DNA from 3 places in the Halomonas sp. M1 genome. Region 3 is predicted to be linked to each of the others. Evidence: predicted binding sites of a transcription regulator. Region 3 holds the regulator's gene; each other region holds the start of a gene.

Region 1 (4,337 bases), 1.2 Mb from region 3:
TACATCTGGTAAGCGGTGAGTGATTTTAATACGCTCATCCACTGTAGGTTTTCAAAGGGCAGCAGTTCTTCGGGGTTCTGGGGCAACAGGCTTGCCGAGCGAACGTCAACAATACGCGTGGTCATATCCGCCCGTTCAAGCTGGCGGCCCAGCTCGATAAAGGTACGTGCGGGGCCATGGCTTAACGTACCTTCAATCAAGCCCGTTAAGGTTTGGCAGCCGCGTATCACGTTTTTCAAAAACGTATCCCGCCGTCGGGGGCTAACGCCGCTTTCAACATGATCCGCAACATTGAGGTAGAGCTGATTGATCTCTTCCCAAATTTCCCGGGGCACCACATCCCGAGTGGTTCGTAAGTTTTCCCGGGCGCTAGCCAGCGCGGAAAGAATCGAACTGCCGTTTTGCGCATCGGCACACAAAAAATAGACCACGCTGCGCTCATCAAAGCTGGTGTGACGTGCATTGAACTCTTCCAGCGTGCCGGTCATTTCGATGAGAGGCGCCCAACCAAGCGGAAGAAGACGGGGCAAATCCAGCATCAGGTGGCTATTAACACTTAATAGCCGGGCGGTGTCTTCGGCACGCTCGATATAGCGCGCCATCCAGTAAAGGTTTTCTGCTACGCGTGACAACATGGCGCTAGGCTCCTTTCAGCTCAGCGGCAGGCGCCGCGTTCTCATCGGTTTCGACTATCCACGTGTCTTTGCTACCGCCGCCCTGAGAGGAGTTCACCACTAACGAGCCTTCCACCAGCGCTACGCGGGTTAAACCCCCGGTAGTAACATGGGTTTCCGGTCCAGACAGGATAAACGGGCGAAGATCCACATGGCGCGGCTGTGGTATGCCATTGGCAAGCGTAGGGGTAGTTGATAGCGCTAACGTAGGCTGAGCCATGTAGTTACGCGGGTTGGCTTTAATTAGCCGGGCAAACTCTTCACGGTCCTCTTTAGTGGAGCGCGGGCCAATCAGCATGCCGTAACCGCCAGATTCATTAGCGGGCTTCACCACCAACTCATCTAAATGTTCCAGCACGTATTTACGGTCATCTTCAAACATGCACAGGTAGCTCGGCACGTTGGGCAGCAGCGGCTCCTGATCCAGGTAATAGCGAATAATGTCAGGCACAAAGGCATAGACAACTTTATCATCGGCGACGCCGGCCCCAGGTGCATTGGCTAGTGCCACCTTGCCCGCTCGCCAGGAGCGCATTAAGCCCGCCACTCCCAGCATGGAGTCGGGATTAAACGCTTCTGGATCGAGGAACTCATCGTCGACGCGGCGGTAAATTACGTCGACGCGGCGCAACCCCTCGACGGTTCGCATGTAAACCACATCCTCATCGTCGACCAGCAGATCGCTGCCCTGCACCAGCTCAACCCCCATTTGCTGGGCTAAATAGGCGTGCTCAAAGTAAGCAGAGTTATAGATACCGGGGGTTAATACAACCACTTGCGGGTCATCCCCTGGGCGAGGCGACATCGCCGCCAACATGTCATAAAGCTGGGACACATAGTCATCCACAGGTAAAATCTTTCCCGAGGCAAATAGTTCCGGCAGCACGCGCTTAGTCACATTACGATTCTCCAGCATGTAAGAAACACCGGAGGGAATACGCAGATTGTCTTCCAGCACATAAAGCGTGCCATCTCCGCCACGCACTAAGTCCGACCCGCAAATATGCGCCCATACCCCGTGGGGCGGTTTCACTCCGACACACTGGGGCCGAAAGTTAACCGACTGGGCTAACACTTCAGCGGGTAACACTTTGTCTTTAATTACTTTTTGGTCATGATAAAGATCATCAATAAACAGGTTTAGCGCTTGTACTCGCTGCTTTAACCCGGCTTCTGTTTTGCGCCATTCACTGGCGGATATAATCCTTGGCACAATATCAAACGGCCAAGCCCGATCAATCATCGCCCCTTCGGAATACACGGTAAACGTAATTCCCATGGTGCGAATAGCAATTTCCGCTGCTGTTTTACGCTCAGCTAGCTCTTCACCGCTAAACCGCGCCAGCATATTGCACAGCTCATCTGCCGATGCACGGGGCTGCCCTGGCGCCGCTAACAGTTCATCGTAAAAGTCACGGCACACATAGTTATTCCAATTCACTTGGCTCATGGGCGCTCTCCTAGCGCAAGGGTAGAAGCGACATCTACATTAACCCTAGTGTAGGCCTGCCGCGCGCAATCTACGTAGCTAACGACACACATTAACCACTCATGTAGTTAACTACTCTTATAGTTAACTACACATGTAATTACGCAAAATACGTACCATCTTTCGCGTTATTTCAACGTTTAGGCAATTCATAAGAAGAGACTTAAATTTTCAGTCATTTATCAGCGCACCTTTTTGGTGTTTTACCACAACGACGGCTAAAAAAAGCACCATTAAAGTGCAAGCAATGCTTTGCCAAGGGTTTTAGTCGACTTTCCACACTTCTTAAACGCCTAGCGCAATATTGCAGCTGCAAAAAAGATCAACTGGAACGATACTTTTGTTACTTAACTTTTTAACTGTTGTTTTTCTTACCGATGCTAGCTAAACGTTAGATCGGTTGAACACGGCTTATTTTAGGGGCTGCCTCATGACCATTCGCGTTGCCTTGCATCACCGCACAACGTACCGCTTTGACCGACCCGTTCAATTATCGCCCCATGTGGTTCGCCTTCGCCCCGCGCCCCACTGCCGCACGCACATTGAAGCGTATTCGCTCAATATCTCGGGGGATGACCATTTTCTAAACTGGCAGCAAGATCCGTTCGGCAACTTTAATGCGCGTCTGGTTTTCCCCGAACCCCGCAAAGAGCTAACCATTGCCGTCGAGCTGATTGCACCAATGACGGTTATTAACCCGTTTGATTTTTTTCTGGATGATATTGCCCAAAAAATCCCGTTTACCTACCCCGAAGAGCTACGCAACGAGCTAAGCCCCTATCTGGAAGTGACCGAAGCAGGACCTCACCTGCTTGAATGGCTAGAAGAGGTGACTCGGGAGCCAACCACCGCGGTGGATTTTCTGGTGGCCCTTAATCAGCGGCTCCAGCATGACATCAGCTATCTAGTACGTATGGAGCCTGGGGTTCAAAGCTGTGAAGAAACCCTGTCTCTTGGCAGCGGCTCCTGTCGGGATAGCGCTTGGCTATTGGTGCAGATTCTGCGCCACTTAGGCTTAGCGGCACGCTTTGTCTCGGGCTACTTGATCCAGTTGACTCCTGATGTAAAAGCCCTGGACGGCCCCAGTGGCACCGACGTCGACTTCACCGACTTACACGCTTGGACAGAAGTATTTTTGCCCGGTGCTGGTTGGGTCGGGCTTGACCCCACCTCGGGCCTGTTTGCCGGTGAAGGGCACATCCCGCTTGCGGCTACACCCACCACCGGGAGTGCCGCCGCGATTACCGGTTTTTCGGAAAAGTGTGAGGCCACTTTTGATGTGGAGATGCGCGTGGAGCGCATCCACGAAGACCCTCGGGTCACCAAACCCTACAGTGACCAGCAGTGGCAACAAATTCTGCAGCTAGGCGACCAGGTGGACAGCGAACTCAACCGCCAAGACGTACGCTTGACCATGGGCGGCGAACCTACGTTTGTGTCCGTCGATGATATGGAAAGCCCTCAGTGGAATACCGATGCCCTGGGCGAACATAAACGCGAGCGTGCCGAAGCCCTCTTAACCCGCCTACAAACCGCCTATGCCCCTGGCAGCGTTATCCAACAGCAGCAGGGTAAATGGTACCCCGGAGAGCCACTGCCCCGCTGGGCACTGGCATGCTATTGGCGTAAGGATGGCGTGGCCCTGTGGCGCGACCCTAAATGGCTGGCCTGTATGGACGGCGCACCGAAGGTAGTTGTCGATGACGCCATGGCCCAGCAATTTACGCGTGCCCTTAGCGAGCGCCTGGATGTGGCAGAGCGCCACTGGATCCCAGCCTTTGAGGACGCTTACTACTACCTCTGGAAAGAGCAAACGCTTCCGGTAAGCGTTGACCCCCACAGCGCCGACTTAAAAGATGATGCAGAACGCCAGCGCTTGGCCCGTTTGCTGGAACAAGACCTGGGCGCCGCAGTGGGCTATGCCCTGCCTCTGCGCCACTCCATTGCCCACAACCACCGCTGGGAGAGCGGGCGCTGGCCGCTGAAGCGCGACCATCTCTTCCTTGTTCCCGGCGACTCACCCATGGGCCTGCGCCTGCCGCTTTCCGCGTTGCCCTGGGCCGACCCAGAAGATCAACCACAGCCCCAGTCGCTGTTTGCCCCCCGTCCTGAGATCGGCGACATCCATGGTGAAGTAGCCAGACGTAACGCCGAACAGCACCTTTTCACCAGCG
Region 2 (4,337 bases), 1.8 Mb from region 3:
AAACGCTCGGCAGCGGTGCTAACGTCAGCGCTTCGCCGCCGCGCTCCGGGTTATCGGTAAAGGTGACCCTGCCCTGCTCATCCAGCACTCGGTAAACCGTTTGTGCTTGCGCAGCGCTTACCCACAGGCACAGCACGAGCAAAGTGCCTGTTAATAAACTCTTTTTTGCCTCAAAACGCCGCCCAAATGCCATCGCGCCCCTTCCTTTACATTGTTTGTGCCAATAAAAAACCCCGCCGAGGCGGGGTTTCAGTGCTTATTTCAGTACTGATATAAGTGCTGGTAACAGTACTTACTACCGTACTTGTTAGCGCATTTACTTCGCTACTGACAACCACCGCCGGGGTGATAGTAGCAGCTAGGTATTAATAACGCTGATTAGCAGCTGTAGTACATGTCGAACTCAATGGGGTGAGTCGTCATGCGGATACGCTCAACGTCTTCCATCTTCAGTTCGATGTAGGCGTCGATCATTTCGTCGGTGAACACGCCACCTTCGGTTAGGAACGCGCGGTCAACATCGAGTGCTTCCAGCGCTTGATCCAGGCTGTTTGCAACGGTCGGCACTGACTTGCCTTCTTCTGGCGGCAGGTCGTACAGGTTCTTATCCATCGCATCGCCAGGATGGATCTTGTTCTTGATACCGTCGATACCGGCCATCAGCATGGCGGCAAACGCCAAGTAGGGGTTGGCCGTCGGATCAGGAAAGCGCGTTTCGACACGCTTGCCTTTCGGGCTAGCCGTGTACGGAATACGGATAGAAGCAGAACGGTTGCGGGCACTGTAGGCCAGCATTACCGGCGCTTCAAAACCAGGTACCAAACGCTTGTAAGAGTTAGTCGACGCGTTAGTGAAGGCGTTCAGAGCGCGGGCGTGCTTGATGATGCCGCCAATGTAGTAAAGCGCCATTTCAGACAGGCCAGCGTACTCGTCACCGGCGAACTGGTTCTGACCATCTTTCCAGAAGGACTGGTGGATGTGCATACCTGAACCGTTATCGCCCACCAGGGGCTTCGGCATAAAGGTAGCCGTTTTGCCGTAAGCGTGAGCCACATTGTGGATCACGTACTTCATTTCCTGAACTTCGTCAGCCTTCTTCACCAGCGTGTTGAACTTAACGCCGATTTCGTTCTGACCCGCGTTGGCAACCTCGTGGTGATGAACTTCCACGGTCTGGCCAATCGCTTCCAGGGTGTTACACATAGCACCACGAATATCATGGAAGCTATCTACCGGGGGAACCGGGAAGTAACCGCCTTTTACGCGCGGACGGTGACCTAGGTTGCCGCCCTCAACAACGTTGTCGGTAGCCCAGGCGCCTTCGTCAGAGGTGATTTTGTACATAGAGCCCTGGATATCGGACTTCCAGTGCACTTCATCAAAAATAAAGAATTCAGGCTCAGGGCCAAAGAAAGCCGTATCGCCCAGGCCGGTAGACTGCAGGTAGGCTTCTGCACGCTTAGCAATAGAACGTGGGTCGCGGTCGTAGCCCTGCATAGTAGCCGGCTCGATAATGTCGCAACGCAGGATCAGGGTAGCGTCTTCGGTGAAGGGGTCCAGGAAACCAGTACCGTCTTCTGGGCGCAGAATCATGTCGGATTCATTGATGCCCTTCCAGCCGTTGATGGAAGAACCATCAAACATCTGGCCGTTTTCAAAAAACTCCTCGTTCACATCCCGAGCAGGAACAGTAACGTGCTGCTCTTTACCGCGGGTGTCGGTGAAACGCAGGTCTACCCACTTAACATCATGTTCTTCAATTAGCGCGAGAGTCTTGGCTGACATAGTGTCCTCCGGTATGAGCGTGGCTTAAAGCGTAAAACAGAAAGCTATCGATAAAAATGTTATTCGACAAAACATTCAACACGCTAAGGGCATGTGTCACGTTTGTCATTCTTCTTCGCTCAACGTTTGTCTGGCGGTAAAGAGCAAAACGTCCAGCGATATTCCAAACCGGCTATTGTTGTAGCACGCCACAGGGCTTCTGCCTACGACACGCTAGCCGCTAAACAACTGTTTCCAAAATATAAAGCACAGAGCATGCCAACTTTGCACCAATATGGCATTAAAAAATAGCAAGCCATTGTATTTATTAATTTAAAACTTCTCTCACTATGCCTCTTCATGTGGCATGACGCCTATAAGAGCAGCCCTGCCTTGCCATCAACCCAGAAAAACGCACCAAAAACACACAAGCAAACACCTATATGCATCAACTTGGTGCATAAAAAAACCCACAACCTTCATTTGTGTTAAGCAACTTTCACTTGCTACTTAAAGAAACCAAGAACTACAATAAATTACAAACTTTATAGGTTTCATAACATGGGAAGCCGCTTTCATGGGTACGGTCTGCTTTATTGTTGATGCGCTGGTAACGGGTGCCCGTTTACCACGCCACCTCCACTCCATTCGGCAGTCCGGCCATTCAGACCATCTAGTGCCCATTATTGTCACTCATACCCGTGCTGATAATCGCTTGGCGGACTTGGAGCAGCGCTACCAAGTGCACTGCATAATTACACCCTCCCGCCCACTGGGTGCACGCCTGAACCAAGCTGCTTATATCAGCCAAGCGGAGTGGCTGTTTATCGCGCTAAAGAAAAAAACCATCGCCCCAGAGCAGTGGGACGAGATTATTGCCCAGCTAGATACCTCTTCTCTCGACGCATTGATCATTGTAAGTGCACCGCCGCGCTTTTCTTCGCGCCTCCTGCAACGTTTTATAGGCTCTGCCATTACGGTGCCACCTTACATCGCGATTCGACGCGCCTGGTTAGAACGCTTAGGCGGGTTTGACCCCGAACTGGATGAGCCAGCGTTGGTAGACTTACTGCAGCGCCTTTATGCCTGCCCCACACGCCTAAAAACCATCAGTAGCAAGACTCTACGCTCACAGCACGGCTTATTTGTTAAAGACGATGCACGTTACCCACTCCACGCTTCACACCTAATCCCTTAATTCCCGCGTTTATACTTTTAAACGTTTGCCAAAAAGCATGGCGCCCCAGGTAGTCGTATTCGCCAATTTGTTGAGCGCTATAGAGCCGATAACCCCCACTACAATCAGCAGCACAGCGTATACAGGCAGGGGAAGCGCTGTGGGCCCGACAAAAAAATCTGTGATTGCAAAAAACATCGGGTGGGCAAGGTAGATACCAAACGAATACGCATTGATATAGCGTACCCAAGGCGGCGCTCGGCGCCCCTTTAAGTAGCGCATTGCCCACAGCGTGAACAACACAAAAAAAGGAATCACCCAGACCTCTTTGGATGAAAAGGCCAGCCATCCCGCAAAGGTGGCCATCACAATGCAAACCACTAGCCCCATCAGCCATCTTGGCCGAGCCAACACACGTATCCAAGCGGGTAACTGAACCGTTTCCATTTGAGACACTGCAGACGGCATTAAAAGGTAGTAGCGCACCAGCGCGAGCGCCAAAAAGAAGAGATACACCCAGCCCAACGGGGCAATCCAAAGCAAATAGCCAGGCGGCGCTACCTCAAGCCAATAAGCTAAACCCCAGTAAGCCATGCTTACGATGCAGCTACCCCATAGCCAGGGCATAGGGTCAAAGCGCCATAGCTGCCAGCGGGTAAATAGCCAGTAGGCCGTGTAAAACTGCATAGCAATAATCAAGAAGTACCCATGCCAACCTGCAAAAACAAAATACTCCGTTGCATTGCTAATAAAGCCAACCGGCTCATCGCTGTTTTGTAAACGCATCCATTCAGCCGTCGAATAAATGAATCCATATACCAAATAGGGCAGCATGACGTACTTAACCCGCTGCCCGAGGAACCCCGACGGCACTTGTTTGTTGTATCGAACGGCAAACACAAATATCGAAATAAACAAAAAAATAGGCGTGCCAAGCACCAGCGGAATACGCATCAGATCGGTAAATACATTATCAACACGCTGATTTATATGGTCGAGCCAGTGAAATAAGAAAACAGCGATACACCCATAAGCACGCAACCAGTAAATTTCCTCAACCTTCTGCATCCACCCTCCCAATGAGAAAACACCCTGCTAGGCTAAGATATGCGGCATAACCCTAACTAAGGCGTACGACGTTTGTAACGTAATTTAATTCCTGGAGGCCACGTGCTCATCTCTTCTTTAGCGTATTTTTTTAAGCGCGTTTGGCGCAGTTTAATTGCTTTTACCATTGGTTTGGCGATAAGCAGTAACACGATGGCTGGCGATATATCCCGCGAGCAATTCACCTCACCCACGCTAGGTCACGACTACCCTTATACAATTTATTTACCCCGGGGTTATGACAAAGATGCTCAAGCTCCCTACCCCGTTATCTATCTACTCCACGGCT
Region 3 (4,337 bases):
CCTTAGCTGTACTTCCCCTATGTGTTTTACGAGCCGTTGCGCGAGTTCCTCCACCATGTAAACAGAGCGGTGCTGGCCGCCGGTACAACCGATTGCAATGGTCATATAGCTTCTCTGGCTGTTTTGGTAAGCCGGCAGCCACTTCTCTAACCAGCTGTAAATGTCGTTGCTCATCGCATCGACAATGGGGTAGCTGCTGAGAAAAGCCACAATGTTAGCGTCTCTGCCAGTGTACTGACGTAGCGTTGGGTCCCAGTAGGGGTTAGGTAAGCAGCGCACATCAAACACAATATCGGCATCTAGGGGTACGCCCCGCTTGTAGCCAAATGACTCAAAGGTGAGGGTTAGCTGGTCGCTATGCTGATGGGCGACTTGATCGGTAATACGGCGACGTAAGTCGTGCACCGAAAGCCGTGAAGTGTCGATCATGAGATCAGCAAGGTCGCGTATCTCAAGCAGCGTTTCTTCTTCTTTGTTAATGGCTTCCTCAAGCGTCATGTCGCTATCGCGAGTTAGCGGATGTCGACGACGTGTAGCGGAGTAGCGCTCTAATAAAATTCTTGCATCGGTGGTCAGGTAAATTACCTGGAAACGAATCTGCCGCTGATTGAGCTCTTCAAGTAGCGTTGGCAGGCGCTCAAGAGCTGCTGGCAGGTTACGGGCATCAATGCTTACCGCTAAATGGGTACGCCCACCCTGAACACGCAGCTCATCTACTAAAGAGCCAAGCAGCATCGCGGGTAAGTTGTCGATGGCGTAGTAGCCAAGATCTTCTAACGCTTGTAAGGCGATAGATTTACCGGACCCAGAACGGCCGCTAATGATCACCAATTGCATAGAGTTTCTCTTGGGCTGCCAAAAAATTAATGAGGCTTAAAATGAAGAAAGGTAGCGGCTAGCGTCGAGGTAGACGCTTAGTGCGCCGATTTTTCACGGATTTTTGAGGTGATAAGCTCAAGAAGTTCACGCTGGCTAGTACTTTTCCGAAGCTGTTGTCGCGTATCAGCCTCGTTCATGATGGTGGCAACTTGCCCAAGTAATGCTAAGTGCGTGTCGTCAGCTTCTTCCGGCACCAACAAGACAAACACCAGATCGACAGGGTCGCCATCAATGGCATCGAAATCGACTGGCTCGGCAAGCTTTAAAAAGCCGGCAATAGGGGCGATGCAGTGGGGGCTTCGAGCATGGGGAATGGCAACGCCATTACCTATACCAGTACTTCCCAGGCGTTCGCGACCAATTAAACGGCTAAAGACTTCCTGGCTATCCAGGCTAGGGGTGTTTTGGGCAATAAAGGTGCTGAAAAACTCCAGCACCCTTTTTTTGCTGCCCCCGGGCACGTCGTATAGCACGCGCTCCGGGGGGAGTATGGTTTCCAACGTCATTGAATTAACGCACACCAGCGCCTTGGGCGCGAGCTTGTGCTTTTTCCTTGTGTTTAACGAGTTGACGATCGATCTTATCCGCTAAAGCATCAATAGCGGCGTACATGTCATTATCTAATGCTTCGGCGTGAAGATCAGCCCCGGCTGCGTGCAGAGTGCAGGCAGCTTGCTGTCGCTCTTTCTCAACAGATAAGGTCACTTGTACTGTCGTAATGTTGTCGTAGTGGCGCTCAACGCGCGCTAGTTTTTCATTTACGTAGTCACGCAAGGCGTCAGTCAGATCTACATGATGACCAGTGATATTTACTTGCATTGACGTGCTCCTTATCCATGGGACTGTACTTCGATTGTAACCCTTTTTACGCTGTTGCAAAGCCCTATAGCGGTGTTTCCTTGTTCGCTAACGTAAACGGCGCCGTTCACTTGAAGAGGGAATGCCCATTGACTCTCGATATTTGGCGACTGTGCGCCTTGCAACACTAATTCCGCCTGCTTCCAAGAGCGTCACCAAACGGCTGTCGGAAAGCGGCTTGCCCGGTGGCTCATCTTGCACCAACTTCTTAATCCGCGCGCGGATAGCGGTGCTGGAGTGGCTGTCGCCACCATCTTGGCCGCTGACCTGGCTGGAAAAGAAATACTTGAGTTCAAATACTCCTCGGGGCGTATGAATATACTTTTGAGTGGTCACCCGGGAGATGGTGGACTCATGCATCTCCACGGCTTCGGCTATGTCCGCTAAAATTAACGGTTTCATCGACTCTTCACCATGCTCTAAAAAGCCAATCTGGCGCGCGATAATTTCTCGACCCACTCGCAGCAGCGTATCATTTCGGCTCGAAAGGCTTTTAATTAGCCAGCGGGCTTCTTGAAGGTGCTCTTTAAGGAACTGGTTATCTTGGCTTTTATCAGCACGCTTTATCAAGCTTGCGTAGTCAGGCTGAATGCGTAGCCGGGGCAACGCTTCTGGATTAAGTTCCAGGTGCCAGCCTTCATTATCGTGCCGCACGACCAAATCTGGGGTTATATAGCTATCATCGCTGTCGCCGTAGGCACTGCCGGGGCGCGGGTCAAGGCTGCGAATGAGGCGAATAACATCATCGAGTTGTTCATCATCCAGGCTCAAGCGTCGTTTAAGCAGCCGTATATCGTCTTTGCCGAGTGCCTCAAGAAATTGACGCACCAGCCGTTTGGCAGGTACTAAAAGCGGCGTCTCCTCGGGGAGCGTGGCTAGCTGAAGCATTAGGCACTCGCGTAAGTCCCGCGCGAAGACCCCGGTGGGCTCAAACTGCTGCAAGCGCAACAGGGTGTTCTCTACTTCACGCTGGCTTAGGCCGTCCAGGCCCTGAGCTTTTAAGCCTTCGCGGATGTCGTTAAGCGGCTGAGTGATGTAGCCATTGGCATCGAGGGCATCGATCAAGCTTTCGGCAATAGTGTGCTCACGTAGCGTGAAGTCGGTCATGGCAAGTTGCCAAAGCAGGTGACCGTGCAGGCTTTGTCCTGCTGCCTGGCGCTCAAAATCAGGCCCTTCGCTGCTACCGCCCGTGCTGCCCATATCTTGGTAGGTGTCGGACCAGTCACTATCCACAGAAAGCTCACTAGGGATACTTTCAGCCCATTCTGCTTCCGGCGTCTCGGTGACCGCCTGCTCGCCAAATTCATCCTCTTGTTCCAGCATTGGGTTAGCGTCGAGCGCTTGCTGAATTTCTTGCCGCAGGTCGAGTGTTGAGAGCTGGAGCAGCGCAATTGCCTGCTGCAGCTGAGGTGTCATGGTCAGCTGTGTGCCGATACGCAGTTGAAGAGAAGCTTTCATGACCATCTGAGAACCACTCGTTAATCAGAAAGCTCCACCCTAGTGCGAGTTATCCTCAGGTGCAAGTGCAATAAGCATGCCATTAAAAGTAATTAGTCGGTAGGCGCCTGTTTATAGGCGGAAATCAGCCCCGAGATAGACGTCGCGCACCTTCTGGTTATCGAGGATAGACTGTGGGTCGCCGCTAGCAATGATTTGGCCATCGCCAACGATATAGGCGATATCGCAGATATCGAGCGTGTCTCGTACGTTATGGTCGGTGATGAGGACACCGATATGTCGCTGTTTGAGCGCGCGTATAATCGTTTTGATATCACCCACTGAAATAGGGTCTACGCCTGCGAACGGTTCATCTAGCAGAATAAACACAGGCTCGGTTGCCAGTGAGCGGGCAATTTCAACGCGCCGACGCTCGCCACCGGATAGGCTCATGCCCAGGTTGTCGCGGATATGGGTAATGTGGAAGTCTTCAAGTAGCGACTCTAGACGCTGTTCACGGGCGCTACGGTCAAGCTCCTTTCGAGTTTCAAGTATTGCCATGATGTTGTCGGCGACCGAAAGCTTACGAAAAATAGAGGCTTCCTGGGGCAGGTAGCCAATGCCTGCAATAGCCCGTTCATGCATGGGTGCGCGGGTGAGGTCTAGATCATCAATACCGACGCTGCCTGCGTCAGACTTAACCAACCCAACGATCATATAAAACGAGGTGGTTTTACCCGCTCCGTTCGGGCCGAGTAGCCCCACAACGCTGCCTTGGGTAATCTCTAGGTTAATATCTTTCACCACCCGGCGACGCTTATAGCTTTTAGCCAGGTGATGAGCATAGAGCGTTTTTACCGGAGCAGTTTCGTTAGTTGCTGTGGTGCTGGGGGTTGTCACAAATGAACTCCCTATTGCGCGGGCTGTAGGGTCATGCGAATACGCTGTGATTCGCTTCCGTCGACTTCTGAGCGGGCCTGCACGACCTCTCGGTCAATGAAGTATTCCAAGCGCCCCCCCTGGAAACGATCACCTCGTTGGGTAAGCTCTGCCTGATCGATGAGCTCAACCCGGCGTTCGGCGACATGATAGATAATGCGACGTGCCCAGCCTTCCATGGGTGTTGTTTCACCGTCTAGCTGGTTCCGTAGGTAAGCGCGCTC

What was found. The regulator sigma-54, encoded in region 3, starts transcription at its own class of promoters, with help from an activator protein. The targets are predictions, from matches to a motif close to TGGCACNNNNNTTGCTNT.
Region 1: P8S54_RS15920 (circularly permuted type 2 ATP-grasp protein) is a predicted target of sigma-54. The motif match lies at 2,265-2,282, and genes of this name have one in related genera.
Region 2: glnA (glutamate--ammonia ligase) is a predicted target of sigma-54. The motif match lies at 2,029-2,046, and genes of this name have one in related genera.

What each region holds. Positions count from the first base shown of each region.
Region 1 is NZ_CP121119.1:3,469,454-3,473,790, reverse strand. It holds gene P8S54_RS15925 (alpha-E domain-containing protein) at 1-635, opposite strand, end outside; gene P8S54_RS15920 (circularly permuted type 2 ATP-grasp protein) at 640-2,124, opposite strand; gene P8S54_RS15915 (transglutaminase family protein) at 2,594-4,337, shown strand, end outside.
Region 2 is NZ_CP121119.1:2,717,962-2,722,298, reverse strand. It holds gene P8S54_RS12595 (DUF4124 domain-containing protein) at 1-193, opposite strand, end outside; gene glnA (glutamate--ammonia ligase) at 379-1,785, opposite strand; gene P8S54_RS12585 (hypothetical protein) at 2,342-2,962, shown strand; gene P8S54_RS12580 (acyltransferase family protein) at 2,972-4,009, opposite strand; gene P8S54_RS12575 (alpha/beta hydrolase-fold protein) at 4,163-4,337, shown strand, end outside.
Region 3 is NZ_CP121119.1:911,321-915,657, reverse strand. It holds gene rapZ (RNase adapter RapZ) at 1-837, opposite strand, end outside; gene ptsN (PTS IIA-like nitrogen regulatory protein PtsN) at 915-1,385, opposite strand; gene raiA (ribosome-associated translation inhibitor RaiA) at 1,390-1,698, opposite strand; gene P8S54_RS04160 (RNA polymerase factor sigma-54) at 1,786-3,201, opposite strand; gene lptB (LPS export ABC transporter ATP-binding protein) at 3,307-4,074, opposite strand; gene lptA (lipopolysaccharide transport periplasmic protein LptA) at 4,086-4,337, opposite strand, start outside.